DNA from 4 places in the Bacillus sp. GW821-FHT11D08 genome. Region 1 is predicted to be linked to each of the others. Evidence: riboswitches for the same ligand, from Rfam matches in the RefSeq annotation. Region 1 holds a riboswitch; each other region holds the start of a gene.
The links. A riboswitch is a leader RNA that binds a small molecule or an ion and turns the genes downstream of it on or off. The one in region 1 is predicted to bind thiamine pyrophosphate.
Positions count from the first base shown of each region.

Region 2: linked by a shared signal. The riboswitch ahead of AC1RRX_RS06665 (acetylornithine deacetylase) and the one ahead of AC1RRX_RS05610 (ECF transporter S component) in region 1 are both predicted to bind thiamine pyrophosphate.
Region 3: linked by a shared signal. The riboswitch ahead of tenA (thiaminase II) and the one ahead of AC1RRX_RS05610 (ECF transporter S component) in region 1 are both predicted to bind thiamine pyrophosphate.
Region 4: linked by a shared signal. The riboswitch ahead of AC1RRX_RS17390 (TIR domain-containing protein) and the one ahead of AC1RRX_RS05610 (ECF transporter S component) in region 1 are both predicted to bind thiamine pyrophosphate.

Region 1 covers NZ_JBXARS010000002.1:366,602-373,097, forward strand. The annotation lists gene AC1RRX_RS05590 (S8 family peptidase) at 1-676, opposite strand, end outside; gene AC1RRX_RS05595 (STAS domain-containing protein) at 896-1,729, shown strand; gene thiX (HMP/thiamine ABC transporter permease ThiX) at 1,775-2,536, opposite strand; gene AC1RRX_RS05605 (ABC transporter ATP-binding protein) at 2,511-4,148, opposite strand; gene AC1RRX_RS05610 (ECF transporter S component) at 4,135-4,734, opposite strand; TPP riboswitch at 4,917-5,030, opposite strand; gene AC1RRX_RS05615 (glycoside hydrolase family 18 protein) at 5,179-6,441, shown strand.
Region 2 covers NZ_JBXARS010000002.1:615,968-624,266, reverse strand. The annotation lists gene AC1RRX_RS06695 (YlmH family RNA-binding protein) at 1-611, opposite strand, end outside; gene AC1RRX_RS06690 (YggT family protein) at 673-951, opposite strand; gene sepF (cell division protein SepF) at 958-1,416, opposite strand; gene AC1RRX_RS06680 (YggS family pyridoxal phosphate-dependent enzyme) at 1,413-2,105, opposite strand; gene pgeF (peptidoglycan editing factor PgeF) at 2,110-2,946, opposite strand; gene AC1RRX_RS06670 (YlmC/YmxH family sporulation protein) at 3,101-3,352, opposite strand; gene AC1RRX_RS06665 (acetylornithine deacetylase) at 3,413-4,693, opposite strand; TPP riboswitch at 4,770-4,874, opposite strand; gene AC1RRX_RS06660 (ABC transporter ATP-binding protein) at 4,879-5,676, opposite strand; gene sigG (RNA polymerase sporulation sigma factor SigG) at 5,805-6,587, opposite strand; gene sigE (RNA polymerase sporulation sigma factor SigE) at 6,728-7,447, opposite strand; gene spoIIGA (sigma-E processing peptidase SpoIIGA) at 7,505-8,299, opposite strand, start outside.
Region 3 covers NZ_JBXARS010000002.1:213,843-222,141, forward strand. The annotation lists gene prpE (bis(5'-nucleosyl)-tetraphosphatase PrpE) at 1-272, opposite strand, end outside; gene AC1RRX_RS04665 (monovalent cation:proton antiporter family protein) at 501-2,345, shown strand; TPP riboswitch at 2,399-2,507, shown strand; gene tenA (thiaminase II) at 2,596-3,303, shown strand; gene tenI (thiazole tautomerase TenI) at 3,281-3,898, shown strand; gene thiO (glycine oxidase ThiO) at 3,882-4,991, shown strand; gene thiS (sulfur carrier protein ThiS) at 4,988-5,191, shown strand; gene thiG (thiazole synthase) at 5,188-5,958, shown strand; gene thiF (thiazole biosynthesis adenylyltransferase ThiF) at 5,955-6,965, shown strand; gene thiD (bifunctional hydroxymethylpyrimidine kinase/phosphomethylpyrimidine kinase) at 6,988-7,800, shown strand; gene fabI (enoyl-ACP reductase FabI) at 7,931-8,299, shown strand, end outside.
Region 4 covers NZ_JBXARS010000009.1:153,007-161,305, reverse strand. The annotation lists gene AC1RRX_RS17415 (arsenic resistance protein) at 1-729, opposite strand, end outside; gene AC1RRX_RS17410 (HAD-IIA family hydrolase) at 918-2,156, opposite strand; gene thiD (bifunctional hydroxymethylpyrimidine kinase/phosphomethylpyrimidine kinase) at 2,165-2,983, opposite strand; gene AC1RRX_RS17400 (class I SAM-dependent methyltransferase) at 2,998-3,756, opposite strand; gene AC1RRX_RS17395 (thymidylate synthase) at 3,753-4,763, opposite strand; gene AC1RRX_RS17390 (TIR domain-containing protein) at 4,760-5,224, opposite strand; TPP riboswitch at 5,302-5,405, opposite strand; gene AC1RRX_RS17385 (YdeH family membrane protein) at 5,493-5,873, opposite strand; gene AC1RRX_RS17380 (Cfr family 23S rRNA (adenine(2503)-C(8))-methyltransferase) at 5,983-7,032, opposite strand; gene AC1RRX_RS17375 (hypothetical protein) at 7,183-7,386, opposite strand; gene AC1RRX_RS17370 (dihydrodipicolinate synthase family protein) at 7,530-8,299, opposite strand, start outside.

The DNA.
Region 1 (6,496 bases):
GAGCCACCAGGTCAATCTCTTTATTGGCGTTTGAAAATTCAGACGATTTACGGGCGATTGAGACTGATCCGACTGCGATCACCTCGTTGTAAGCGGCTGGATACGACAGTTCCTCTGTACGTTCGTCTCCGTCGCCTTCGTTTCCTGCCGCGCAAACGACCAGAACACCGCTTTTTACCGCATTTGTGACGGCTTCTTTCAATTCAGGCACATCGCTTGGCCCGCCGAGTGACATGGAAATAATATCGGCCTTTTGTTCAACGGCGTAGTTGATGCCGTTAATGATCCATTCGTATTTGCCGCTGCCGTTTTGACCGCCGAGAACTTTAACGATTAAAAGGCTTGCTTCCGGCGCGACACCCGAAATTCCGCCGTTTGAATCATTGGCGGCAATCGTTCCGGAAACGTGTGTCCCGTGTCCGTTATAATCGGAAATCGCGTCTTCTTTGCCTCCGTCATCATCGGTGAAGTTTTTCCCGCCGACAATCCGGTCTTTCAAATCAGGATGATTGATGTCGCAGCCTGTGTCAAGCACCGCGATTTTAATATCCTTGCCTTTAAACCCTTTTGCCCACAACTCTGGCGCCTTAATCACTTTAATCCCCTCTGGAAGCTCGTTCACCTCCATGATCTGTTCATCCGTGACATAAGGAATCAAATGCATTTCACCATTCATAAAAAAGCCCTCCTTTTTTATGCTTGCGAGTGGATACAAGGGTGTTGCTACTATTTTATGGCAGAGCATGCCGGCCGGAAAGAGTCATTTGAAGCATTTTCATAAAAAAGGCGTAATCTATCGCACTAAAAAATTTCAAATAAATGGATAGTTTAACAGCTTTTATTTTCATTCATGATCCGCTGACGGTATAATTGGAAATGGGAAAGGAGAAGAGATATGAAGATAAGTGAAGCATTATACAACTATTTTTCAGAACAAGTGGATCAAATTGCGAAAGAGTGGATCGAAACGATGGAAGATTCGGATCCGAATTCGATTTATTCTTTGACAAATCCCGTCATCACAGAAGAACTGACGGAGCAGGATAAAGAATTTTACCGGCATATTAATAAAATGTATATCATGCCGAAAAAAGAATTTTTAGAAGAGTTCGAGCAGTGGGTGATTGAGCTTGCGAAAGACCAGAAGCATCTGGATACTCCCGTACAGTATGTGGTCCGTGAATTCATGAGAAACCGGAGACTATACATCAGTTATTATGATGCGTTTGCCGATAAACATGAATCTTCGTTTGCACAGGGAGAAAGGAAGAAATGGGAGAATTTAATTGTACAAGTATTTGATTTTACGATTTACACGTTTGTCGATCATGCCGAGCATAACTCAAAAATGCAGCTGAATGCGCAAAGAGAAATGATTTTGGAGTTAAGCTCGCCGGTTATCACGCTGAGCAAACGGACGGCGCTGCTGCCGCTTGTCGGCGATATTGACACGGAGCGCGCCAAATTCATTCTTGAAAATACGCTGAGCACATGTGCAAAACGGCTGATTGAACATCTGTTAATTGACCTGTCGGGTGTAGTGGTTGTCGATACGATGGTGGCGCATCAGATTTTTAAATTAGTTGAGGCGCTGAAATTGATCGGCGTCACGTCCACTTTATCCGGAATCAGGCCGGAAATCGCTCAAACCGCCGTACAGCTCGGCATTAATTTCTCAGATATTACGATCAAGTCCAATCTCGCTCAGGCTCTCAATTATCATCAATAACATACATAACAAAACAGGCTGCCGAATCACTCCGGCGGCCTGTTTTTATACAAACAACAATGAAATGAGCCAGCTTGCGCCGAATAACAGAAGCACGAGCAGGAAAAAGCACCAGTCGGCGCGGCGCACGGTAACAGTTCTGTAAAACGTGCGGTTTCGGCTCCCCGTAAAGCCTTTAGATTCCATCGCGATCGCCGTGCGTTCCGCCTTTCTGATTGCGCCTGCCAATAGCGGAATGGTGAAGCGCCTGAAGGCGGAGAGCTTTCCTTTCAGCCCGGAATCAGACCCCGCGCCCCTGATTCTGTGCGCCTGCCGGATGATCAGGATTTCATCTTTCAGAAGAGGGAGAAACCGGAACCCCGCGATAACGCCGTATGCAAGCTTGGGCGGCAGCTTACACTGCTGAATCAGACTGAGCATGAACAGAATCGGATCGGTTGTGAAAAGAAACATCATCGACAAAGCGGAAAAACATAAAATACGAAACGCGATAGAAATCCCGAGCGCCGCGTTATCAATGTTGACGGCAATCGGCCCGAGCTTAAACAGCAGGTTGCTTCCGGTTGTCGGGACGTTTCCGAATACGGCGGCTGTCCATAAAGAACCGAAGGCCAGAATGACAAACGGAATCGTGAACAGCAGCCATTTTTTCAGCGGCACACGCCCCGCCGAGAGGACGCCTCCCGCAATGATGATATAAAACAAAGCAGGGGTGTACGGATTATAAATAAACGACAGCATAATGACGCATAACAATACAGCCGCCGCCTTTATTGACGGGTTAACAGCCTCCAGCCGCAAGTTCATTTCTCCGCCTCCTGTCGTGTTTCATCCATTCATACCGCAGCGGTAAAGCCAAATGCGCCTGCTCGGCGATCCCGGTGTTATCAGAAAATAAAGCGTCGGGAGTTCCCCGGAATACCAGTTTCGTGCCGCAGAGCACAAGGATCGTGTCGGCATAATCTGAGACGAGTTCCATATCGTGTGTCACCATCAAAACAGCCGTTCCTTCCTTTTGAATCTCACGGAGCATTTGCATACACTCCCGCGCCGTTTTGGCATCCTGTCCGAAAGTCGGTTCATCAAGCATCAAAACGTTCACATTGTGCATAAGCATCGTTGCGACGCTGAGCCGGCGTTTTTGTCCTTGGCTTAAAGAAAACGGATGCTGTGAGGCATGGCGTCTCAGGCCGAATCGGGTTAACAGCTGAAGAGCTTTCTCCTTTGCGGCTCTGCTGCTTTCAAAACCGAACATCAGCTCTTGAATGGCGGAATCTGTGACAAATTGGTGTTCAGGATTTTGGAAAACATATCCGATCAGCCGCCGCAGCTCTTTTTCAGAATAGGAATCAATCGGTCTGCCGTCTATTTTGATGTCTCCGCCCAGCGGACGGATGAGCTTGGCCGCGGCAGAAAGGAGCGTGGATTTTCCTGTTCCGTTAGGGCCGGCAATCGCGGTGATTGAACCTTTTTTTACGGAAAAGCTCACATCCTGAAAAATGACGTCTGTCCCTCTTGAGAATGACAGCTCGTGAACGCTCAGCGCGTCTTCTGCCGAAAGCGCGGCGGGCCGGGGTTCGGGCAGAGACGGTACAGATTCTTGAAACAGCTTTTCTTTACACAATGTAAAAGGAATGCTGACGTGCTCCTGCAATGAGATCACACGCGGAATCGGAATGCCGAGCTGCATCAGCTCTTCAATCTTTGTTTCAAAGATAACGTCCGTCTCTCCGTCCATCACCTTCTGACCCGTTTCGTCAAGAACAATCGTCCTGTCCATCCACGGCGCCCAATGATCAAGCTGATGTTCGATAACGAGAAGGCCGAAGCCTTTTTTTGCTTGAAGATCTTTGATCAGCCGCGCCAATTCACGTGCGGAATATGGATCAAGCTGTGCCGTCGGTTCGTCCAAAATAATGAGTTCCGGTTCCATCGCAATGATACAGGCAAGCGCCACTTTTTGTTTTGAACCGCCTGACAGCGAAGCGATCGTTCGCGTTTTCAAATGAGTGATCTCTAATTTTGCCAAAACGTCATCGATGATTGCGTCCATATCTTCTTTTGTATATTGCAAATTTTCCAGGCCGAAGGCGATTTCATCTTCAACCGTCAGCATGCAAAACTGCTGGTCCGGATCTTGAAACACGACGCCGATGGATCTGGCGGCGGGTTCTGTCAGATGTGAAAGAGGTGTTCCGTATAAAGAAACGGTTCCCGATTGAACCCCATCGCATGCTTCCGGGTACAGACCGTTTAAACAGAGAGCGAGCGAGCTTTTGCCGCATCCGCTCGGCCCGAGCAATAAAGCCCGCTCTCCTTTCCGGAGCTGAAAGGACACGTTTTGAAGAATCGGCTTTTCATCCTGATCATAAGAAAAGGTAAGACGGCCGGCCGATAGAAGGGGCTCAGATGCCTGCATCTTGGTTCACCTGTTTCTTTTTCTTCTTGAATTGTTTTCCGAGCGCCATGCCGTTCAGCACCCCTGTGTAAGCCAGCGCATCACTGATTGCTTTGCCGAGAAGGCCGGCAAGAAGCGCACCTGAGATCAGACGGATGAGAAGCATGACGGCTAATAAACCCGGATTCAAAACAGAGTATCCGGAAACGAACAAGTCATAAATGAAGCTCGTCACAGAAGACCCCATACCGGATAAAAGAAGCACGGGCAGGGTATACACCCGCCAGCGTGTCGCAAAAAAGACCGCTTCCGCACCGATTCCCTGTGCGATCCCGATCAGAATCACCATCGGTCCTGACGGATTTCCGAGTAAGCACTCCACAAAAGCGGCGATGATTTCAGAAACGAGAGCCGCTCCCGGTTTTTGAATAATGTACGCGGCAATTACCGAGACGATAAACCAGATACCGTAAATCGGTTCATAGCTCATCCGGCCGAAAAACCCTGCCGCTATATTGCTTGCATGAGTTGATACTAAATAAATGACAGCAAATACAACACTGATGACGGACATGACGACAATTTCTCTCATTTTCCAATTTTTCATTGTGATCTCCTGCTTTCTTATCGGATAGTTGTTTGTATGAAAGAGTTGATTTTACGAAAGACGATTGATCGTAAGTTTCATATTGCGGTGTCCTCCCCCGTTTTTTAATGAAAAATAAAAAACTGCATATCCGAGGGAATATGCAGCAGCAGAACGAAAACGCATGGGGAAAAACCCTGCGCTCCGGTCAATCTGCACTTCCCCACGCTGGTATTATCCAGATCGGGTTATAAGGGATCAAAACATGCCTGCCGCATGTTTTATCTCAGCCGATAACAGCACCCCTAGTGCGTTTCCTATACAGTTTTTTATGATGACATCATCATAGTTGATCATGTCTGATTTGTAAACAGCCTTTCTTCAAACAGAGTTTGGAATCGGACCGGATGATCATTCATAAAGATAAGTAGAGCCCTTTTGATCAAAAGGAAACGGAGGACATCTATGTTTGTTCATACAGTGCAGTCTGGTGACTCGTTATTTTCCATCAGCAGAAAGTACGGATACCCTGTTGACAGCATCAGAAGCGTCAACGGGCTTGAGGAAACGAATATCGTTCCGGGGCAGGCGCTTTTAATCCCTCTTAATGAATATACGGTTCAGCCGAATGATACGTATGCCGTTATCGCAGGTAAGGCTTATGTGCCGCAGATGCAGCTGATGCAGGCAAACCCGGATATTCCGCCGAACCGGCTGCGGGCGGGTATGAAAGTGAAGATTCCTGATATCTCTAACTATCTTGCGGGAACCCTGCAATTTTATGTCATTCGGACGCCTGAAGCGGATAGAGAGCTAATTAATGATTTTGCGCCGTATTCTTCGGCGATTTCTTTGTTTGAATATCATTTTGGCCCGAATGGAGATATCATTAACGATTTAAACGACAGAACCGCAATAGAAACCACATGGCAGAACAGAGTGCGTCCGCTTGCCGTCATTACGAATCTGACAGAAGGGGGATTCAGTCCGGAATTAGCCCATCAAGTGCTGCAAAATCCGACGGCAAGAACGAATCTCGTCAACAATATCGTCTCCTTAACCGTAAGAAAGGGATACGGCGGTGTAAATATTGATTTTGAACGGGTCAGAGAAGCTGACAGGGACCTCTTCACAGGATTTCTCCGGCAGTTAAAAACCCGGCTTTCAGAGCATCAGCTCGCGTTAACGATATCGGTTCCGGCGAAAACAAGTGATGCAGTGCCGTGGCTGAGGGGATATGATTACGGCGGAATCGGAGCCGTGGTCGATTATATGTTCATTATGGCGTACGACTGGCACCACGCCGGCAGTGAGCCGGGACCCGTGGCGCCTTTGACAGAGGTCAGGCAAACGATCAATTTTGCCATCAGCAGGGTGCCGAGAAGAAAAGTGATTCTCGGTGTTCCGCTATACGGGTATGATTGGGTGATTCCGTACCGTCCCGGAACGATCGGATCCGCCATCTCCAATCAGCGCGCCATGGAAACGGCCATGAAGCACCAATCAGTGATCCGTTATTCCCAGCAGGAGCGTTCCCCTTACTTCCGGTATACTGATGAAAATGGAAGAACGCATGAAGTGTGGTTTGAGGATGTGCGGAGCATGAGTGAAAAAATGGTTCTCGTCCGGGAGTTCGGACTGCAGGCGATCGGCGCGTGGCAATTAACGCTCGGTTTCAAACCGGGCCCGTGGCTGCTTAGGAACTTTTTCACGATCCGAAAAATATAGCTGCATGTCCCGCTACGCAAGTAATTTTTTTTCCTATGATAACGGGTCTTCTTTT
Region 2 (8,299 bases), 250 kb from region 1:
CCGTTTTTCACAAGCGCCTGCGCTTTCTGCCGGGATTGCCTGCTCATTGAAGCGCAGACGGCGTCGAGACGCAATGAAGAAACCGTGTCATCCCTTATTTCGACATCTGAAGCGGGAATGTGAAGAGCGGAAAGCTCGATTTTCTCAAGCTTTACCGGCGCTTTGCCCGCCTTGGTCAGCTGAGTGCTGACAAAATCGGCGATTTCACCGGAGACGATCAGCTGCACGGCTTCCTCTGAGAAAATCAGATCGCCGTATTTCTGCCGCTTTAAGCCGATCCCCATTAATGATCCGAGAAGAGAGCGGTGGTCAATGCTGACGAATTTTTCAGCGTATTGAACGTCAAAAGCCCGAAGCTCAAAATCATCCTGTTCAGGTTCCATATATTCAGGGTATAAAATCGCGCGTTTGCGCTCAGCTCTGTCATATCCTCCGAAAAACGCAAGACCGCAGGCGTCGCCGATAACGGCCTTTACAATGACCTGTTCTCTGGGATCTAAGAAATCAGTCAGCTTCATCCGATACTGGTCCAGGACAATCTGTTTCCATTCAAGCGCCTGATCAATAAAAGGCCGCTCGTCTTGTCTGAAGTGCTGGTAAATATCGCTCATGTTCTTTCCTTTCTATGTAAAGAGGCTTGGCTGGTGCCAAGCCCGTATCAAACTGTCGCATTCAAGTATACATTGCGATCATGCGGTATAGGCCCCAAAGTCCCGTCGTGGCAAACCGAAGCACGATAATCGCTACAATCGGGGATATATCCAGCATGGCAATGGGCGGAATGATCCTTCTGAACGGCTCTAAATACGGTTCGCAAATCGCTGCGAGAAACCGTCCGACCGCCGTTTCTCTCGTACTCGGCACCCATGACATAAAGATATAGATGATCAAGGCAAACGAGTAGATGTAAATTAAATAACTCAGAACGGAAAAAATTTGATAAAGAATCATCCTGCTTTACCACCTCTGATGTTCGTCTTCATTTATAAGCTCCGAAATCGTGCCGGAAACGTCGACATTATCAGGCGTGCACAGAAAAATATCTGAACCGATTCTCTGAATGTCGCCGCCGATGGCGTAGACGGTACCGCTTAAAAAGTCGACGATTCTTTTCGCCTGATCATGCTGGATGCGCTGCAGATTGACGACAACCGCCCGCCTGTTCTTTAAATGATCGGCGATTTCCTGCGCTTCCGCATATACACGCGGTTCACTCAACACCACTTTAGAGGATTTCTGAACACTTTGCAAGCTTACTACGTTCTGCTTGCCCTGCGGCTTCTGAGCGTAAGCAGGCTGTTTATCTTTCTGCTGTTCATGCTCTTCCGGATGATCCTGCTCCGTTTCAATGTATTCGTACTCGTACTCCTCCTCATCCATTGAGAAAAAGTTTTTCAGTTTATTTTTCATGCTCATTTGTTTACACCCCCCGGTTCATTTCCGACTAATGAAGAGCCGATTCTGATAAAAGTTGCGCCCTCTTCAACAGCGATTTCATAATCATTTGACATGCCCATTGACAGTTCCCGGCACGGTGCGTTTGTCTGATTCAGTTTTTGCACCTGATCCCTCAGATCACGCAATTGCCGGAAGCAGGCTCTGATCGTTTCTGTATCGTCTGTCAGGGGAGCCATCGTCATCAGGCCCTCTACAGAAATGTTTCTAAACTCAGAAAGCTCTCTGATAAAGGGGATGACCTCCTCTGTTTTCAAACCGTGCTTAGACGGCTCAAGCGAAGTATTCACCTGCACAAAACAGCGAACCGCATGCTGCGCCCGTTTTTCAATCTCTTTTGCCAATGACAGTCTGTCTAAGGAATGAATATAAGATACACGGTCAACGACGGCCTTCACCTTTCTGGACTGAAGACTGCCGATAAAGTGCCACTCCGGGCTGCCTTTGATGACTTCCTGCTTATGGATAAGCTCGGCATCCCGGTTTTCTCCCAGACTTGTAATACCGGCATCAACGGCCTCTTGAGCCCTTTCAGCTGATACGTATTTTGTAACCGCGATGACGGTAACATCTTCGGGGCTTCGGCCCGATCTGTTACATGCTTCGTTTATTCTTTCGTTTATATGTCGTAATTGATCAGCAACACGCAAGATCTTACGCCTCCTTCATTCCGATAAAGGACATCATGCGTCCCGTTTTCCCTTTGTCGCGGCGGTGTGAAAAGAATAGTTCACGCTCTCGTTCGGTGCATAAACCGCTGACTGAAATGTTTTCTTCCGGAATGCCGCAATGTATCAGAAGAAGACGGTTGACCTCTTTTAAATCAAGCTGATACTGGCCTTTTTCCGTTTCGCATATGGCGGATTCAGCCGTAAAAGGCAGCGCCCGCACTTCATTGATGACGCGGTCGTTGACTGTATAGCTTCCCGCGCTGATGGACGGACCGATGACAGCCTGAATATCTGTTAAACGGGAGCCTTCTTCGTTTACCCAGCGTTCCGTCATGATGCGTCCGATTTGTTTGACCGTCCCCTTCCATCCGGCATGGGCAGCGCCGATAATGGATTTCACCGGGTCATAAAAATACAAGGGCACACAGTCCGCAAAACAAAGGGCCAAAAAAAGATTCGCATCTTTCGTGTAGAGCCCGTCCGTCCCGCGGAATGCGGAAGAATAGTCTCTCGCTCCTTTTCCTTTATCCCCGGCTGTCACGCGCCGGACGCGGTTTTCATGTGTCTGGTCGGCGAACACCCAGGAATCCAGATCAGTACCGCATAAGGACGCTATGACTTCACGGTTTGTCACAACATCATGAGCTTCGTCCCGGACGTGCAATCCGGTATTTAATGACTCATACGGAGGATTGCTGACCCCGCCGTTTTTCGTCGTGAATCCGGCGATGACCTTTGTGTTAAGCTGATTCACACAGTTCCAGTCTTCTATCATGAGTGCCGAGGGGGTGGTAAGACTAAACGGGTGATATGTATTCATGGAGATCCAACCTTTCGACAAACATTAAAAAAGCGTAATTTCCCACTCATTTTAACACAATTTTAAGCATACGTTTAGCGGCTGATTGAAAAATGAGATAAATAAATGTGCCGGAAACATTGAGATTTCCGGCTTTTTACAAGTAAAGGGAGGATTACGCTCCCCCCTTTGGTTCGTTTACACGCACTAAGATGACATCTTCCCCAATTTTAACTATATTTCGCCAAGGAATGATCATTTCCTCTTCTTTTCCGAAAAAACCGAGAACTTTTCCGCTGCCGCCTAAAATAATCGCCTGAATTTTTCCCGTTGTCACGTTAATATCAATATCACCGATGCTCCCGAGTTTTTTTCCGTTCGACACGTTTACCACATCTTTTATTTGAAATTCAGATATGCTGATCATCCGTATCACGCCCTTTGCCCGTTCTTTTTCCTATTATATGAACGGCCGGGCTGAACCTTGTCACATCGGGCAATCTTTTTTGCGGCTGCACCAGCCGAGGATAAATCTCAGCATAATTTTCGTATAGTCCATAAGCTCATCAACGGACACTTCCTCGTTTACGGAGTGGGCGTTTTTTAAATCGCCGGGACCGTATATGACGCTCGGAATCCCGGCATGATAAAGCCACCCTCCGTCAGTTACGGTTTGGGAAACATCAATGACGGGCTCCTGTTTTCTGACGGCTGAGTGTGATGCAGCCAAGACAGAAACTGCCGGATGATCCGGGTCGATTTCCAGCGCCGGGAACACCTCTCCTCTGTCTTCAATCATCGAAGATCCGCCCCATTTGAACACCGGCCTGTTTTCTTTGAGCCACAGATCACTGTCAGCGACACGATTAATATAGTCTTCGATTTCTGCGGCTGCTTGTTCGTGCGTTTCGTTCGGATAAAAGTGGACGGTGATCCATAACCGGCATTCATCGGCGACAAACGCTGCGTGTCTTCCGCCTTCAATGACGGCAGGGTTGATCGTATTGGTGCCGGGCGCAAAGCCGGGGTAGCTTTTCGTTACCGCCCAGTGGCGCTCCAGCTCTCCCAAGGCAGTGATGATTTTCGCCATTTTTTCGATGGCGCTCGCTCCGAATGTGCCTCCGCCCGCATGAATCATATTGCGCCTCATGCCGTCATGAAATGTTTGTTTGCTTTTCAATTCTATCCAGCCGGTGATGACTCCGCCCTGCCCTTGAATATGCAGGCTGCTCGTATCCGCGACAACGGCAAAATCCGCGTGATAGCCGCGTTTGCAGCATTCCAGCGTCCCCGCCTCACCGACTTCTTCTCCGATTACAGACTGTACAATGAGGTCGCCCGGAAGCTCAATGCCGGCATCATGGATCAGCTTCAGAGAGAAAAGAACACACGCCAACCCCCCTTTCATATCAGCGGCGCCCCTTCCGATCAGCATGCCGTCTTTTACGATCGGCTGAAACGGGTCAGAGTGCCAGTCTTCGCCCCCGGCTTCTGCCACATCAATGTGTCCGTTTAAAATCAGGCTTTGATGCCTGCTTGAATCTGTCCCTTTTAAAACACCGACTACATTCGGATCTTCCGGATACACATCCCACATATCGACCGAGCAGCCCGTTTCTTTTAAAAAGCCGGCCACCCACTTTTGGGCTTCTGCCGTATTTCTTGCTGGCGGGGCCGGAGTCGGAAAGGCTATCAACCTTTCAGCAATATGTATGAAGTCATTCCGCCGTTTTTCCGCCTGGTGTAACAGCATATCAATCTGATGCATTAGAAATCTCCCCTTTGGCTGTATCAAAAAAACCGTTTCATTCATGAAATGAAACGGGTAAAAAACGGATCTTCCTCCGCTTTTTTCACCGCTTCCCTCCGCCGGCATGATCCGGATCAGGTCCTTTAAGGGTTGAGACAACGTCTCTCTCAGCCGCATGGCAGCACCCCCAGGGTGAATTTATGTTATTTTACGGATGATGCCTCTTTTGCACGTGTTAAAAACGGGCGGCCATTGTTCCATAAGACATTGACAGGCATATCGAAAAACGCTGTAAGCCGCTCGTCAGAAAGCATGTCCCTGATTTTCCCGGAGGCGAACACCTCGCCCTGTTTTAAAAGCAGCGCCTGATCAAATACCGGCAGAATTTCTTCAGCGTGATGGGTGACATAAAGGATGGACGGCGCATTTTCTTTTTCGGCGATCGACGTAATCGTGTCCAGCAGCTGCTCCCTTGCCATAAAATCAAGACCCGTCACGGGTTCGTCCAAAATCAGCAGTTCCGGATCAGCCATAAGCGCCCGCGCAATCAGCGCTCTTTGTCTTTCCCCTTGTGATAATGTTTCATAGCGTCTGTCGGCGTAACTGATGGCGCCCAAATCCTTCAGAAGACCGATCGCTTTTTCCCTTACCTGCTCACTTGGAGTTTCGTACAGCCCGATTGAGGCGTACGCGCCGCTGAGGGCGATTTCAAAAGCGGAGTCCGCGGCATATAATTTGTGCTGAAGACCTGCCGAAACAAGGCCGATTTTCCTTCTGAGCCTGTCACCGAGCTCAGTTTTGCCGAATTGATGGCCGAGCACCTGCATCTCTCCTGAAGTGGGGAAGTAATAAGAGCATAACATATTCAGCAAAGCCGTTTTTCCGGCTCCGTTTAATCCGTACAGCACCCAATTTTCGTTTTTCTCGACGCGCCAGTTAATATCTTTCAAAATCCATTTCCCGTTTCTTTTTAATGACACACTGTCCAGCTGTAAAATCATTGCAGTTTCCCCCGTTTACTTTATTTAAATTTTCTAAAAACTTTTACACATTAGAATACATCACTTTTTTGCAAACGTAAACCATCGCATGAAAAAAGCCTTTAAACAAGGTTTAAAGGCTTTTTCCGTTATTGATGGATATTCTTATTCATTTGTTTAATGGCTGCCTTTTCAAGCCTTGAGACCTGAGCTTGGGATATGCCGATTTCTTCAGCGACTTCCATTTGGGTTTTCCCTTGGAAAAAGCGCTTTCGCAAAATCATTTTTTCCCGTTCGTTCAGTCTTCTCATGCCTTCTTTCAGAGCCAGCTCCTCAATCCATTGTGTATCCTTATTGCGCTCATCGCTGATCTGGTCCATCACGTAAATCGGATCGCCGCCGTCATTATAAATCGGCTCAAACAGTGAAACCGGATCCTGGATGGCGTCAAGGGCAAACACAATTTCTTCATGGGGCACTTCAAGAACTTTGGCGATTTCCTCTGCTGTCGGCTCCCTGCTTGTCTCACTGATTAACCGCTCTCTTACTTGAAGCGCTTTATATGCGATATCGCGAAGCGACCTCGAGACGCGGATCGGATTGTTATCCCGCAAATATCTGCGGATTTCTCCGATGATCATCGGTACAGCGTATGTTGAAAACTTAACATTATGGCTTAGGTCAAAATTATCAATGGATTTCATTAGTCCGATGCAGCCGACCTGAAATAAGTCATCAACATACTCTCCTCTGTTGTTAAACCTCTGAATGACGCTTAAGACAAGGCGCAGATTGCCGTTTACAAGCTTTTCCCTCGCTGAATCATCGCCCTCATCCTGTAATTGCCTAAACAGCTTTCTCATCTCTTCATTCTTGAGCACCGGTAATTTGGAGGTATCCACCCCGCAAATTTCGACTTTATTTCTTGACACGTTTTTCCCTCCCACTAGGAGCTGCTGTACAACGTTAAGTATCTCCTCGGGTGGGAAAAATATGCACCGCCATTTTACAGAAATAAACATCCGGCGACGGCAATCCTTGCGGCAGTAAGGGCTGTCAGATGGAAAAAATTTTACACCATTTTGTTAAACTCTTTTCTCAGTCTTTTGATAATCCGCTTTTCGAGCCGGGAGATATAAGATTGTGAAATCCCCATCATGTCGGCTACATCTTTTTGAGTTTTTTCTTCTTCTCCGACAAGCCCGAAACGCAGTTCCATAATCTGCTTTTCTCTTTCGTTTAATTGCTCAAGCGCTTTTTTCAAAAGTTTTTTATCCACATTGGCTTCAATGTCTTTTGTAATAATATCATCATCTGTGCCGAGCACATCCGAAAGCAGCAGCTCGTTTCCGTCCCAATCAATATTCAGCGGTTCATCAAAGGACACCTCTGAACGGATTTTATTGTTTCGGCGCAAGTACATTAAAATTTCGTTTTCGATACATCGCGACGCGTAGGTGGCGAGTTTGATTTTCTTTTCCGGATTAAAAGTGTTTACCGCTTTGATCAAACCGATGGTGCCGATGCTGATTAAGTCCTCGATGTTGATGCCGGTATTTTCGAATTTGCGGGCAATGTAAACGACAAGACGTAAGTTTCTCTCAATCAGGATGGCCCGCGCCGCCTGATCCCCGCTCGGCAGCTTTAATAAGAGCACCTGCTCCTCTTCTTTAGACAAAGGCGGCGGCAGCGCCTCGCTTCCTCCTATGTAATACACTTCATCGCTTTTCAGTCCGAGTTTCATCAGCCATTTATACCACAAATATGTCAGACGCAGCTTAAGTTTTTTCATCTTCCTCCCCCTTCTAAATACAACGCGTTTTGAGTATGATGAATAACAGACTTTTCGTCAGGAAACATGTTTTACAGCCTTCCCTGTCAGCATCTTCGGATGAACGATTCCGTCAAATTCACCGTCCGCGGATAATGGTTTCGTGCTGATGCCGATCAGGCATTTTTCACAAGCGATCATTTCGTCTTTTGTTAAAATCGTGACGTAATCCGGCTTTAAACAGAGTAAAAATTGATTGTCCTGGCCGACGCCCCTGTATGGAATCAGCCTCAGCTTATCCGCATGGCGGAACGAATCATCAAGCTGCTCTATCACTTCAAGCGGGCTGGCGGATTTGATGAGGTCCGTTTCCTTTTCGCTGAGAATCAGAGCGAATTTGTCAATGTGAAGGATCATGACCGGCGTTTTCGTCAGCGGATCATACAGCTGATTCCCGGAATCCACCAATCCTTTCGCGCGGATTGTCTGTCCGCTGAATTCCGCCTGCACCATGACAAGTTCATCGTACTGAATGGACTTCGTCTCGATGTCTTCAATTCTCTTTTTCGAGAAAAACCATATGGCCGGAAATCCGATAACTACAAACATCCAGCTGATCGGGTCGCCGAATCCGGTCTGGCTTGTGACCATTACCCCTTGCTGCACAATTGATTCTGTCTGCAGCAGGGAATGTACGCCGATCATTCCCCCGCCGACGAGAAAAGTCGCGAAATAAAAGGCGAACAAATTTTGAAAAAAGTATCGGAACCGTTTAAAGCCAAAAGCCGCAAGCACGATGACTACTGAAAACGCCATTTTTCCCGCCGGATGCTCCACAAAGGGAGAAACAGGCGTAAACATCAGAAGCACAAT
Region 3 (8,299 bases), 150 kb from region 1:
ACTTTTACGGGGTTTCCTTTTAAGTAACGGTACAGTTTGTTGCAATGATTTCCCGGGACATAACGGACGGCTCCTTTTTCATATGCTTTTGCCACAAAACGCATCACTTCTACGGATTTTGGGCCTCTGTCCGTTAAATCCCCTGCAAAGACAAGCGTCCTGCCTTCAGAGTGAACGGGCGTTCCGTCTTTCACTTCATATCCGAGCTTTTGCATTAACGCGATCATTTCGTCATAACATCCGTGTATATCGCTGATGATGTCGTAAGCCATTCGTGTCAGCCTCCTTATTAACGGTTTTTTATTTATTATGGGGCTAATTCCTATACCTAATTACGCTGTTTTTGCACAAATTAAAAAAAGAATTGAAGAAATAAAGCCTTATCACTTTTTTTTCGCGTTCAGCCTTGTTAGAATATGCGTTATGTTTTTAAAAAAAAGTAAGGTTTCGCCCGCTTAAAGCGGGCTTTTATAACCCTTGTTTTAAGGAGGTATTTACGAATGGAACACACATCAGTCGCATCTTTAGTCGTCGTTCTGATCGTCGCTTTTTTGACGCCGCTCCTTTTACATCGGTTTAAGCTCAGCATCCCCGTCGTCGTCGCGGAGATCATCATGGGGCTTATTATCGGAAAAAGCGGCCTGAATCTTGTCGTTCAGGGAGACACGTGGCTGGAGACGCTGTCTGTTCTCGGCTTTATCTTTTTAATGTTTTTAAGCGGCTTGGAAATTGATTTTTCTTCATTTGAGAAAGGGAAGAAAAAACAATTCCTTCCGAACGGCAAGGAAGCGCCCAACACGTTTTCTGCCGCACTGATTATCTTTTTCGGCATCTTTATTTTATCATTGCTGCTGTCCTATGCCTTTGTATTAGCCGGTTTTATTCAAAACGCATTTTTAATGACGCTTATTATTTCGACGATATCACTCGGTGTGGTGGTCCCGACTTTAAAGGAAGAACGGATTATGAACTCCAATATCGGCCAGATCATCCTGCTTGTCGCCGTTATCGCGGACTTGGCTACGATGATTCTGCTCGCTTTCTTCTCTTCTCTTTACGGAGAAGACAGCGGAAATATGTGGCTTCTGTTGATTCTCTTTGCCGCGGGGGTCGTGCTGTATTTCTTCGGCAGGATCTTTAAACACCGTTCATTTGTGCAGTCGATGTCTAAAGGCACCGTGCAGATCGGCACGAGAGCCATTTTCACACTGATTATCGTGCTTGTCGCTTTATCGGAATCTCTCGGGGCGGAAAATATTCTCGGCGCGTTTTTGGCAGGCGTTCTGGTATCGCTTCTGTCTCCGAATAAAGAAATGGTGGAACAGCTTGATTCCTTCGGCTACGGGTTTTTAATTCCGATCTTTTTCGTCATGGTCGGGGTGAAATTGGACATTTGGACGCTTTTCCAAGATCCGAAAACATTAACGATGATTCCGCTGCTTCTGCTTGCGCTGTTTATCAGCAAAATGTTCCCGGTGTTTTATTTAAAGAAATGGTATGACAAAAGAACCGTGTTTGCTTCGGGCTTTTTGCTGACGTCCACGCTGTCGCTTGTTATCGCGGCGGCTACGATCGGAGAAAGGCTCCACATTATCAGCGCCAATATGTCCGGCGCGCTGACTTTAGTTGCGGTTATTGCCAGCATCATCACGCCGATCGGCTTTAAGAAATTATACAAACGGCAAAGTGCGCCGCAGGAAAAAAAGCGCATTACATTTATCGGCGCCAACCAGATGACGCTTCCGGTTACGCTGGAATTGCCCGATGAGGAATATGAAGTACGGGTCGTCCATGTGTATCAGGAAAATGCCGGGGAAACGCTTGCGGAATCCGTTTTTTCGGTTGACACGATTTCTGATTACGAGCCCGGAACGCTTGAGTCGCACGGTATTTTCAAAACGGATATTCTTGTCGTGGCGACGGGAAATGAAGATGTGAACGCTGAAATCGCCTTAATAGCGAAAGAGAAAGGGACTGAGCGTATCATCGCAAGCGTCGGCTCGGTTGAGCATGAAACAAAACTGAAAGAAGAGGGCATCAGTATTTTTTCTATCCTTCTGTCTACAAAGACGCTCTTGCGCGCATTAATTGAGGCGCCGGGCGTGATGAGCCTCCTGACGAATGAGGAGTCTTCGTTATATCAGATCAATCTGGAAAACCCGGCGTATAACGGCATCATTCTGCGAGAATTTCCGCTGATGGGCGATGTGATTTTCGTCCGGATTTTCAGAGGTGTGGACAGCATCGTTCCGCACGGAGACACGCGGCTGAAAACAGGAGACCGTCTCATCGTCACGGGCTCGCGCAACTACGTGTCGGAACTGAGAAAAATCCTTGAAGCTTGACCAAATTGCAATTCGTGATAATATAGAAGGCATAACAAATAAATCAATAATCGTATGACCACTAGGGGTGTCCTTCATAAGGGCTGAGATAAAAGTGAGACTTTTAGACCCTCATAACTTGAACAGGTTCAGACCTGCGTAGGGAAGTGGAGCGGTATTTTTTGGGGGTTCCTTTTATCCATTTAAATTCCAAACCACTTTTCCGATGCGGGAAGGTGGTTTTTTTTATTTTATCAGGGGGGAAGACATAATGACATTTTCTGAAGAATGCAGACAGGCGGCTGCCGAATGGTGGGACGGAAGTTTTGTTCATCCGTTTGTAACGGGAATCGGTGACGGAAGCCTGCCGATAGACCGTTTCAGCTATTACGTGCTGCAAGATTCCTACTATTTGACGCATTTTGCAAAAGTTCAGGCGTTCGGCGCCGCATATGCCGAAGACTTGTTTACGACGGGCAGGATGGCGGGCCACGCTCAAGGGACATATGAAGCGGAAATGGCGCTGCACCGCGAGTTTACGGAGCTTTTAGGGATTACGGAAGAAGAGCGTGCGGCATTTAAACCGGCACCGACCGCCTATTCTTATACGTCTCATATGTACAGATCGGTGATGAGCGGCAATTTTGGAGAAATATTAGCTGCGCTTCTGCCCTGTTATTGGCTATATTATGAAGTCGGCGAACACTTAAAGGAGTGCAAACCGGAGCATCCGATTTATGAAAAATGGATCGGTACATACGGCGGAGACTGGTTCAGACAGCAAGTCGAAGAACAGATCAGCCGTTTTGACGAGATTGCTGAAAACAGCACAGAGGACATCCGCGCGAAAATGAAAGAGAATTTTGTGATTTCAAGCTATTATGAATATCAATTTTGGGGAATGGCCTATCAAAAAGAAGGCTGGTCCGAGAAGGGCGGAAAAGAGGTGGAATCTTTTGGAGCTGCACGCGGTAACTGATAATCGCAAATCCGTTGCCGAGCTGGCCGAGGATATTCTTTCGATTCAGCGCGAAGTAAGCTTTATCCATATCCGTGAGCGGGATAAAACAGCGGGAGAAATCATGCAGCTTTTGTCCCTTTTGAAAAAGGGCGGTGCGGATAAGGACAAATTGATCATCAATGACAGGGCGGATATCGCGCTATTTGCCAACATACACCGTGTTCAGCTTCCGTCCCGCAGCTTTTCCGTAAAGCAGGTGCGAAGCAGATTTCCCCATCTTCATATCGGACGTTCGGTTCATTCGCTGAAAGAAGCCATCCAAGCTGAAAAGGAAGATGCGGATTATGTGGTGTTCGGCCATGTATTTGAAACCGAATGTAAACAAGGACTTGAAGCAAGAGGCATCAGCCTGCTTTCAGAGATCAAACGCACGCTTTCCATCCCCGTTATCGCAATCGGCGGAATGACACTGCAGACGATCGGACACACAAAGCAGGCGAAGCCGGACGGAATTGCCGTCATGTCAGGCATTTTCTCAGCTGAAAATCCTGAGGAGGCGGCAAAACGGTATGCACGCGCGGTAAGGGAGGCCGATTATGAAGAAGCACTATGATACGGCGGTGATCGGCGGCGGAATTATCGGGTGCGCCATTTCTTATGAGCTGGCGAAGACGCAGCAAAACGTTGTCTTGTTTGAAGCCGGAGAAGTCGGCCGAAAAACGACAAGCGCTGCCGCGGGAATGCTGGGCGCTCATGCGGAATGTGAAAACCGGGATGCGTTTTTTGATTTTGCCATGCACAGTCAAAGGCTGTATGAAGCGGCGGGGCAAGAGCTTGAGGAAGCTTGCGGCATTGACATCAGGCGCCATAACGGCGGAATGCTTAAACTGGCGTATACCGAAGAAGATATCGCCCGTCTGCGGAAGATGGATGATCTACCTTCCGTCACCTGGCTTTCAGCGGAAGATGCCCTTGAAAAAGAGCCTTACGCTTCAAAAGACATTCTAGGCGCAAGTTTTATAAAAGACGATGTCCATGTCGAACCGTACTATGTTTGCAAAGCGTATGCAAAAGGGGCGCGGCGCTATGGCGCTGACATATATGAGCATACACAAGTCACCTCCGTAAAACGAGTGAACGGAGAATATTGCATCACAACGTCCGGCGGGGATGTCTATGCTGACAAAGTCGCAGTTGCAAGCGGTGTATGGAGCGGCCGGTTTTTCAGCCAGCTCGGCTTGGGACAGCCTTTTTTTCCTGTAAAAGGAGAATGCCTTTCCGTGTGGAATGACGATACCCCGCTGACCAAAACCCTTTACCATGATCATTGTTATGTCGTCCCGAGAAAAAGCGGCCGGCTTGTCATCGGCGCCACGATGAAACAGGGCGACTGGAGCGATACGCCTGACATCGGAGGAATTGAGGCCGTCATTGCAAAAGCGAAAACCATGCTTCCCGCCATCGAACATATGAAAATAGACCGGTTTTGGGCGGGACTCAGGCCGGGAACAAGAGATGGAAAGCCGTTTATCGGGCGGCATCCTGAAGACAGCGGGATCATATTCGCCGCCGGCCATTTTCGGAACGGCATCCTGTTGGCGCCGGCAACTGCTGAAATGGTGCGGGATATGATCCTGGAAAGACAGATTAAACAGGAATGGGAAGAAGCGTTTCGAATTGATCGCAAGGAGGCTGTTCATATATGATCCTTCAGCTGAACGGAAAACAAATTGATTGGAATCAAAATGAGGGGACGGTTCAGGATTTGCTTGAATCGTACCAGCTTGATCAAAGAATCGTAGTTGTGGAGAGAAATAAAGAAATCATTGAAAAAAAGAATTATGAAAAGACGAGTTTGTGTGACCGCGATGTCATAGAAATTGTCCATTTTGTAGGAGGCGGATGAGGATGTTAACAATAGGCGGAAAACAGTTTCAGTCAAGATTGCTGTTAGGAACGGGAAAATATCCGAGTTTTGAGATTCAGAAAGAGGCGGTGGCCGTCTCGGAATCAGATATTTTAACCTTTGCGGTGCGGAGGATGAACATCTTTGAAGAGTCTCAGCCTAACTTTCTCGAACAGCTTGATTTGTCTAAATACACGCTTCTGCCGAATACGGCCGGCGCCGCAACGGCTGAAGAGGCGGTCCGAATCGCAAGGCTTGCCAAAGCTTCAGGGCTTTGTGACATGATAAAAGTAGAAGTCATCGGATGCAGCCGGTCACTTTTGCCTGATCCGGTTGAAACGCTGAAAGCATCAGAACAGCTGCTCGAAGAGGGATTTATCGTGCTTCCGTATACGTCAGATGATGTCGTGCTCGCAAGACGTCTTGAGGAGCTCGGGGTGCATGCCATTATGCCGGGCGCTTCGCCGATCGGTTCCGGTCAGGGAATTTTAAATCCGCTGAATCTTTCCTTTATCATTGAACAGGCGAAGGTGCCGGTCATTGTCGATGCCGGCGTCGGATCTTCAAAAGACGCCGCCTACGCGATGGAGCTCGGGGCAGACGGCGTGCTGTTAAATACCGCTGTGTCAGGCGCTGATGATCCGGTCAAGATGGCCCGGGCGATGAAGCTTGCCGTAGAAGCGGGCCGCCTTTCTTATGAAGCCGGGAGAATTCCGGTGAAAGATTACGGAACTGCAAGCAGTCCGCGAGACGGTCTTCCGGTATGACGGAGAGATATTCCAGACAGGAGCTGTTTCAGCCGATCGGTCCCTCCGGCCAAGAGAAGCTCCGGTCGTCTCATGCCGTGATTATCGGCGCGGGTGCGCTTGGGACGGCAAGTGCGGAGATGCTTGTCAGAGCAGGGGTCGGGAAGATAACGATCGCTGACAGAGATTATGTGGAGTGGAGTAATCTCCAGCGCCAGCAGCTTTATACCGAAGACGATGTCAGACAGGAAATGCCGAAAGCCGCGGCGGCTGAAAAACGGCTTCGATCTATAAATAGTGATGTAGAGGTCGAGGGATTTGTCATGGATGTCACTGCGGAAAACGCACCCGGATTGATTCGTGATGCCTCCCTCATCGTGGATGCCGCCGACAACTTTGAAACGAGGCTGATTGTGAATGATGCGGCTGTACAGAAAGGGATTCCCTTTCTGTACGGCGCCTGTGTCGGCAGCTACGGGCTCTCTTTTACCGTCATTCCCGGTGTCACGCCGTGCCTTCACTGTCTGCTTGAAACATTGCCTTTAGGCGGTATGACATGCGATACGGCGGGAATCATCAGCCCGGCTGTATTGCAGACGGCCGTTTTTCAGGCAGCAGATGCGCTGAAGCTGTTAACGGGCGGATCTATCGAGCATGTTCTCCGTTCCTTTGATTTATGGAAAAATGAACGGTCAGAAATAAACGTCGCCCGTCTTAAGTCGGCTGATTGCCCAAGCTGCGGCACAAACGATTTTCCGTTTTTATCCTATGAAAATCAGACAAAAGCGGCGGTTCTGTGCGGGCGGAACACGGTGCAGATCAGAACGGGGATCTCCGAGCAGGTTGATCTGCAAAAACTTGCGGGACAGCTCAGACGGACAGGGCTTGATGTTTCAGCCAACCCGTATTTAATTTCGTTTTGCACAGACAATTTCAAGATGGTACTGTTTCGTGACGGCAGAGCATTAATACACGGCACAAGTGATATCAGCAGAGCGAAATCCTTTTATCATAAATGGATCGGATAATGCGAAAGGAGAGAAAAACATCATGAGCATATGCAAAGCATTGACGATTGCCGGATCAGATTCAGGAGGCGGCGCCGGTATACAGGCGGATCTCAAAACCTTTCAGGAGCTCGGCGTTTTCGGGATGTCAGCCATTACAGCGGTAACCGCCCAGAACACTTTGGGTGTTCACGGCATTTATCCGCTCACCCGGGAAGCGCTGGGCAGCCAGATTGACGCGGTGGCGGAAGATTTGCGGCCTGACGCTGTAAAAACGGGAATGCTGTGGAGCGCGGAAATGATTGCGGAAATTGCGGAAAAAACGGATCAGTACGGGCTTGATCATGTCATCACCGACCCCGTCATGATTGCCAAAGGAGGTGCTTCCCTGCTGCGTGAGGAATCTCAGGCCGCGTTAAAAGAGCTGTTAATTCCGCGCAGCTATGCGGTGACGCCGAATGTTCCGGAAGCTGAGGTATTGACGGGAATGGAAATCCGCACGTTTGAGGACCGGAAAAAAGCGGCCGAACGCCTTTGCAAGCTTGGTGCAAAGCATGTCATCATAAAAGGCGGACACCAGCCTGAACAGGGGAGGATCGTTGATTTATTATTTGACGGTTCGTCTTTTACCCAAATCAGCCACGCTTATATTGACACCAAACACACCCACGGAACAGGCTGCACGTTCGCAGCCGCGCTGACGGCGGAAACGGCAAAGGGGAAAAACATTCAGACCGCGTTTGAGACAGCCGTCAATTTTGTGCGGGAAGCCGTGGAACATACGCTTGGCATTGGAGAGGGACACGGCCCGACCAATCATTTTGCCTTTAAAAGGAACAGTCTGCAGACGAGATAAAAAAGAGACCGCTTCAACATCCGCGGTCTTTTTCCCATGCTTTCAATCTGGACAAGGTTATGATATGATAAAAATTAAGATCAGGTACTAAAACTATGTCTTTAAGACGATTACAGGAGGCTTTATACATATGAATTTCTCACTTGAAGGCCGCAACATCGTTGTGATGGGCGTTGCCAATAAACGCAGTATCGCATGGGGAATCGCCCGTTCGCTGCATGAAGCCGGAGCGCGCCTCATTTTCACTTACGCGGGAGAGCGCTTGGAAAAATCAGTTCATGACCTTGCGGCTACATTAGAAAGAAATGATTCCATCATCCTTCCGTGTGATGTGACAAATGACGCTGAGATCGAAACTTGCTTTGCGAGCATTAAAGAGCAGGTCGGCGTGATTCACGGCATCGCGCACTGCATCGCGTTCGCAAACAAAGAAGAGCTTGTCGGCGAATATTTAAATACGAACCGCGAAGGATTCCTGCTTGCGCATAACATCAGTTCT
Region 4 (8,299 bases), on a different contig from region 1:
AATGAGCAGGAATAACAGATAGATCGGAATCACACGTATAATGATGTCAGCATCACTGATGACCTTTCCGATTTGTGTGGCGACGACCGCCAGTAAGACCAGAGCCATAAAAGGAACAGGCAGCCAGGCCGTCCATTCCAGCATCTTTTCTCCCGCCGGCTTCTTATCAGCCCATAATTGAGTCATCACCGCCGCCAGCAGCGGCACTGCTATTAACAATAAGAATGCTTCCAGAAACGGTCCCGCATGAACAGCCCCTATCACTTCTTTCCCGATAAACAGCCACAGGTATAACGGAAGCAATACCATCTGAACGGCGAACAAAACCGGCGTGGAAGCCAGTATTAATCTCTCATTTCCTTTGCCGAGCTGAGTAAAGACGATGACGTAATCAATACAAGGTGTAAGCAATACCAAACAAACCCCTAATAATATAGGAGGAGATTGAGGAAAAATGGCGGTTAACACCCATACAACGACAGGTACAGCTAAGAAATTACCGATTAGTAAAGCCGCCATAAACTTGAGGTTTGACATGGCTTCCTTCAGCTTCAAGAATGGGATTTGGGCAAACATGGCATACATGAGAACAGCGATAAGCGGTGATATCGTCCATCCCCAGCGAAGTCCTGAATCTTTCCCGGCGATCCCCGCTATTCCGCCGATTACAAGAGTCACACCATATATCCAAATTTGCTGTTTTTCTAATGTCTCTCTGGTTATTTTCATTGGCTGACACCTCTTCTCCGCCCATTATACCTTCTTTTCTGCCGCTCTTGCATTATGGTTCTGCCGGAATTAAAAAACACCAAGGGTCTGTGACACTTGGTGTTTTTGGAACGCGGCCGAGAAAAACGGGTTGAAAACCGTTAATCCTTGTAAATAACTCCCAAAAAATATTTTTGACATACTGTTCCTTATCGAATAAAAGCATTCTCTTTCATTTCCAAAGCATCATCCAGCCATCTCGGGTGCATCGGCAAGAGATGTTCAGGTAATTCATGGATATCAAAATATCTGATTTCCATAGCTTCCTCTGTGGACTTTTTCAAAGTGCCGCCGATGACGTCACATTGAAAACAATTGGTAATAAAATGGCTGACTCTGCCGTCAGGGTATATAAAGGTTTGTGAACTCGGATCAGAATAAACGCCTATCATTTTAGAGACTTTCACCACTAATCCAGTTTCCTCTTCTATTTCTCTTATAATTGCTTGTTCAACTGTTTCACCAGGTTCCACATGTCCTGAAGGAATGCCCCATAAACCATTATCAGCACGCTTCATTAATAAAACGGAACTTGATTCTTTAATTATAATTCCAGCGACTCCGGCTTTCACTTGTTCTGTCCATTGGAAATCCGGTTTTTTCCGTACTTCTGCCTTTATTTCATTATCGAACAAGTCTTTCAGATCGCGGATCACAACATCCGGATTTCTAAAATCATGTTTTGCAGGAAATAAAGTATTTTGTTCAGAAACTAATACGGAAGTGATGCCTATTTGGTTTGCTCCGACAATATCTGTTTCAGGCGTATCCCCAATCATAACGCATCTCTCTTTATCTTCAAAAGACTCGAGTACTTTTTCAAATATTGAAGACGCCGGTTTTCCAATTATAATCGGCTCTTTAGCAGCTGCTGTTTTAACAGCCGCGACTATAGCGCCTGTCGCGGGAGCTGGTCCGTTAGCGGCAGGAAATGTTTTATCCCCGTTTGCAGCGATAAATGAAGCCCCGCAGCGGATGAGGTTTACTGCCTTATGCACATCCTGAAATGTAATATTTTGATCCCATCCAATGACAACAGCCTCCGCCTGATCTTCCGTAAGATCAATACCGGCCTTTTGAATTTCACTTTTAAGTTGGTCATTTCCCAATATATATGCCTTCTTTATTCCTTCACTGACAAGGTAATCAGCTGTTGCCCACCCCGCAGTAAACACTTCATCAATACTTGCTGAAATCCCCAGTTTATGAAGGCGTTTCACAATCGTTTCTCTTGTAACACAAGGATCATTCGTTAAAAAGCGAATGGCTTTCTTTTCTTCACGGAGTCGTTTTAAAGAGGCCACAGCTCCTGGTAAAGCTTTATCTCCTATATATATCACTCCGTCTAAATCAAATAAAAATACATCATAATTCTTGGAGATCATCATAACACTCCTTAAGCGGTTGTCTCTTGGTTAATAGTTGAGCGATACGCAAAATGATTTGTAGGGCCTTGTCCTTTCCCGATTCCTAAGGGATGTTTAATGGCTGCTGAAATGAATTCCTTTCCAGTTGCCACTGATTCCGGTATGCTGTGCTGCTTTGCCAGCTCTGCAGTTATCACAGCTGAAAACGTACAGCCTGTTCCATGAGTATGCTTTGTATCAAAGCGGGGAGAAACAAATTCCTCGAAGTCCTCGTCAAAGTACAAAATATCACGGGCTTCTCCGTTCAGGTGCCCCCCTTTTACGACAGCACTTTTTGCCCCGTATACCTCCACTATTTCTTTCGCCGCATCACGCATCTGCTGTACAGTCTCGATTGATTTCCCGATGATTACTTCCGCTTCCGGAATGTTCGGTGTAATAACAGTTGTTTGGGGTATTAATAATTTCTTCAAATAATCAATGGCGTCCTTATGGAGCAGATGATGTCCGCTTTTAGCAATCATAACCGGATCCATCACATACGATTGAATATTTGCGTCTTTTAACTTTTCTGCCAGCAATTCAATAATTCCTATACTTGCAAGCATACCGGTTTTGACAGCATCCGGTTTTATATCATCAATGACACAGTCTATTTGCTGAGATATATTCTGAAGAGACATCTCCTCAAAACTTTTCACACCAAGTGTATTTTGTGCAACAACTGATGTAATAACTGCCATTCCATATACCTTTTGTTCCTGAAATGTTTTTAAATCTGCGTGAATTCCCGCCCCTCCGGAAGGATCAGTCCCAGCAATCGAAAGCGCTTTATAAATATCCGTCAACTTACACTCCTCCTTCAGGCAGGTTTCACTGCTTTAAAAATGACAAAAGGCGGATATTCCTTTTCACATTTCCAATTATTAAATTGAAACTCTTTCTCTATGGCTTTTACATGCTCTTGGTCAATATCGTTTAACGTTGGTTCTGATAAAGTTACATTTTCAAAACCTGCATGAGTTAATAGTTTATAATACATTGACTTCGGCCAATGAAAATCATTTAAAATTAAATCTGCTTGTCCGGGAACATGGAGCCATTCATTTCTTTCTTCTCCGTAAGAATATTCTTTCCCCGGTATTCCATTGCGGAAGGTTGAAAATTCAATTCCGGTTGAATCAGGATTCGTATCGAGTATGACAAATGAAGCTCCTGGTTTTAACACACGAAAAATTTCATCTATGATACCTTTGATACGCTGGTCACTATCCGTATTAATAAAAACATAACAGGCCATTGCAGCATCAACTGAGTGATCTGGTAAGAAGGAAAGATTATCGTGTTCAATTAAATGATAGTCCACATGAGGATGTTGTCTTTTTGCCTTTGCTATATCTAACATCTTCCTTGATTCATCGACTGCGATCACATTGCAGCCTATTCTGTCAGCCAGCCTATAAGCTACCTTTCCTGGACCGCATCCGAAATCGAGCACCTTTTTAATCTCCGCTTTATCAAAAGTACGAAAAACAAACTCAAAACCTAACGTTTGTTCTAAAACGTCGTTATAAGCATCGAATTTACCAGCAACACTGTCTTCTTTCCATGAAGTTTTCATTGAATTTCCTCCTTTTGCTCAGTTGAGAAATAATGAAACCACTTATTCCTGACGAAAAATTGATATATAGGAAGTAAACTTTGAAATAGAAAATGATCCATATCCCGTTTATATGCAATATGCTGGTATATACTGAAAAGGAAAAGAATCTGTTTCCAGTAATCAGGTAAATCAAGCATTTCAATATCGTTTTTAGTCATAGAAATTTGATCTTTCCTAAGTAATTCTTCGTACTTTAAGACTGTTTCAATGGACGGCCAGTTATTTCCCTCAGGCATTTTCGGAAATTCAAATTCCGGAATATCATGGTGATTTTCAGCTTCTTCAAGCACCGTTTTCGCCCATTCATGATCTAAATCATAAATATGGATTGATCCCGCATTATGAAAATATTCTCCGACTTCTACACGCAGTTCTCTGGCCATTAATTCCTGCATGAAGGTAAATGAGAAAAGATCACTGATCATCCCGCGAAAAGCATCATTTGCACGCATGACAGAAGACATGTATAATTCGCCTTCCCTCACAAAAAACTGCAAACCGATTGTGCAGGAAACATCTATATTTTCTAAAACGAAGAGTTCCGAAGCATCGAATATTTGAATAAATGCCCTTTTTGAATCAATATCTTCTTGTGTCAAAAGATTTTTTATTCTATTCCATTGATTTAGTTTTGCATTTCCGAATTCGAATATTTTAGGCCCGTACGCAGTGCCTGTTAATGTTTTTTTATTCATTGAGTATGAAGGCATTTTTTTATTGTAATAACTGATAAAATCTAAGTCGTTACTCCCCGATAAATACCATAGCACTTCAGCAAAATTAAACACGATATTGGTTTTTCTTGAGGATAAATAAGTGACACGTTCTATTGGATTTTCCAGAGTCAGATGGTAGTTCAATTGTTCTCTGCTTTTTTGTCCGCGCGGTGAATTGAAAAATTCAGGGTTGTGATAGATGTCATACAGCGTTTCCGTATATGCTTCATGAAAAGTTCTCTTTCTCATTGAGATTCCGCCTTATATGCTGCAAAGGTATTTTTAATGTTCTCTAATAAATCATCTGTATCTTTATAGCTGATGTACTCAACATCCGCCACTGCATGTAACCCTTGAATTAAGAAAGCATAATCCTTGTCCTTTTCTAGAAATAGCACGATCTTTTTTTTCAAGGCGGAAGCCCATCCAATTTCTATATGTGTTCCAGGAGAAGCGGGTGATCCGGGAAATGCTGCAAAAAGGTCGCAAGTACTTATTTCATCAAAATCAATTTTAGTGCATTGAAGGGGTGTCATGAAATCTTTCCCCCACCCTTCCCGCTTGTGAGCATTATGAACCAGCCATCCTTCATTCTCAAAAAAGGAAATTAATGATTCCAGCTTTCCCCTCTCATACGCACTCATCAATCCAGTTTTCTCATCTACTAAACTTTTAAAAGGCCCTGCCAGAAAAACTTTTTTAGTCGCCACTTCATATCACCCTTTCAAAATAAATAAAGCCACTTTCCTCTATGGAAAGTGGCTTAAATATAGATAAGATAAAGAATCTCTCTAATTTTTCACTTCCCTACGCTGGTATTAACCAAATCAGGTTCAAAGGGTCAGGACGTATTGTCTCTTCTCAGCTATTAAAGCTCCCCTAGTGACTTTTTATAAATATTTACTTTAATTCTATGCTATTCCATATAAATAGTCAAACAATGACTTTCCCTTCAATATTGCAGCTTACCCACTAGTTTTAAAACCTTCCGGCCTCTTTTTTCCTGCCAACGAATAAGGTCACGGCAACACTCGCTGAACTGACCAAAGTCCCCAGTACGGCAGCAAGAATTGTCAAAAAGCCATTGGGGATCAGAAATCCAATCGGAATGAGCCCCGCAAACGTGAGGACGATAAAACATTGATAGACTCCGGATATGATTCTCACAACCAAACTGCCAAAAAAGGACATGACGAATGGAGGAATGAACAAACATAAGATGATTCCGAGTGAGATCAATAAAATCATAGGCTCGTCAAAAGAAATGACACGATCGCCGGGAGACTCTTCAGCAGCCGCGAATACAGCAAATATAGACATTATCAGTGTAAGAAAAACAAGAAAAAACCTTTTCAGCAACGTTATGACTCCTTTTTTTATAAAAACGGGTATCTTTTTTTCAATCACAATAACCATTTTATGTTATCAAATGAAATAATATGAAGTCAAACCGAGTTCTGCACCTGATTTATTGGTTCTTATTTTTTTGATAATTTCCATATAATTGTCCGCAAGCAGCATCTATATCAATGCCAAATTGACTTCTGACGGTCACGTTAATTCCTGCTGACTTTAATTTTTTATAGAAGTTTACAACTTGTTTCTCATTTACTTCTTCAAATCTCATAGGTGAACTAACAGTCGGGTTATATCTAATGATGTTTACATGGAACAAGTTCCCTCTCTTATATCTGCTTCTTAAAAGATTTACTACTTCATTCGCATGATCAATAGAATCATTAACTCCCGGCAGCATAATATAAGCAATATAAACTTTTCTTGAGGTCACACGTATATGCTCATCTAATGTGTCCATTACCTCCAATAACGGGTAGCGTTCATTAATCGGCATTAACTTGCTTCGCTGTTCATTAAAAGGAGAATGTAATGAAAACGTCAGGTTGACCTGCGGATAATCCTGAGTGATTTTTTTAATGCCCGGAATAATACCTATGGTCGAAATAGATAACCTGCGAGGGCTTAAAGCAAACAACTTCGGATTTGTAAGCACATGTAAAGCATCAAAAACTTGTACATTCGCTAATGCTTCTCCCATTCCCATAAAAGAAATACTGTCAATTGAATGTCCTTTTAAGTGAAAGTACAAAATTTGGTCAGTCATTTCATCTGACGTTAAATTGCGTTTTAAACCAATATCTCCTGTTGCACAAAATTTACAGCCAAAATGACAGCCGCACTGCGAGGATATACAAAATGACTCCCAACCGGCTTTATATTTCATATTAACCGTTTCTATTTTTTCGTCTCCTGAAATTTCAAATAAGACTTTTGTAACTTGCTCAGAATGCTGCACTTTTAAAGGAGCAATATTTAAAATTGACTCTCCGAACTCCTCTATTAACAATTTTCTCAAGGATTTAGGAAGAACCGTTATTTCATTGAAATGATTTATTCTCCCTTGGAATACAGCATTTTTGATTTGATTCATTCTAAAATCAGGAAATTTATTTTGCTTCAGGAACTCTTGAATTCTTATATACTTGTTTTTTTGTTGCATGTTTTCTCATCCTTCCATAATACTCTTGTTTGTTTGAGTAAATAGAAGGGAGTGATCATCTAACCTTTTTTTAAAATCAGGCACAAAAAAACACCGACACAATTATCGGTGTTACGCTTAAATAACATCATGCACAAATAAACAAGGACATTATGTCATTGGATTATCGTTTATTTGACATAGAGAAAAAGCACCGATAACTGTTTTTGTATGGTGATTTGGCTTAAAAAAGGACAGACTGCTCCCTTTGTCCGCCAAGATGTTTCCAATTTTTGCATTTTTACCATACAAAATTCCATAAATCGTTATCATCGCTTTCACCTCTTTCTTGTCAATATTAGCAATAATCACCATATCATAAGGTTTCCCTTATGTAAAGCTAAACAAATGCTTACGCCCCCGCTAATGACAGTATTATATAACTTGCTTATTAAGCCTAATCCAAGTACAGAAAGCGCGCTGATCACATTTTTCACTTATCCGCGACGGAACATTTCTTATATAATGGGTGACCGGCAGCTGCCTGCTTGAATCCCAATCTTCCTATAGTGATTTTTTATATTCATGACAGTATGATGATTTGTCACTTCAGCAATCAGATCGTTTATTCGATCCAGATTAATCGGTTTATTTTCTGATAAGCTGCTGAAGCTTTCTCTGATTTCTTCAGGATAGACATTTCCGGCCATGCTTGACAGGCCGTTACACCCGTTACTCAGCATCTTCGGAAATTCAACGTCCCCTGCCGCAAACAAAATAAAGTGATCAGGGAACTCTGTTTGTTTATGACGCAGAACGTCTCCTCCTTCTTTCAGCCCCCTTATCCGGGGATGCCGGCTTATTAAGTCTTTAAGCGCTTTCTCACTCAGATTAAAACCGGTCCGGCCGGGGTTATTATAAAGCACAGCCTCTTTAGAGGTATGACTGAGAAGTTCGTCAACGTAATAAACGGCTTGCTGCTGTGTCGGTCTTATATAAGGAGGAAAACCAATCAGTACAGAATCAATATTGGTTTTCTCGATGTGTTTCATCAGTTTGACGGCATCACTGGTTCTTACGGCTGAAACACCGAACATCAGTTCAACATCTTCAAATTTTCGCTGATTAACATACTCAATGATCTGAAGACGCTCATCTATGCTGAGTGAATGCTGTTCACCAGTCGTACCGCATATGAGTAACGAATGGATACCGCTGTTTTTCAAATGTTCGACAATAGCATCAAATCCTTCTACATATAAACTTTCATCTTCATGAAAAGGCGTAG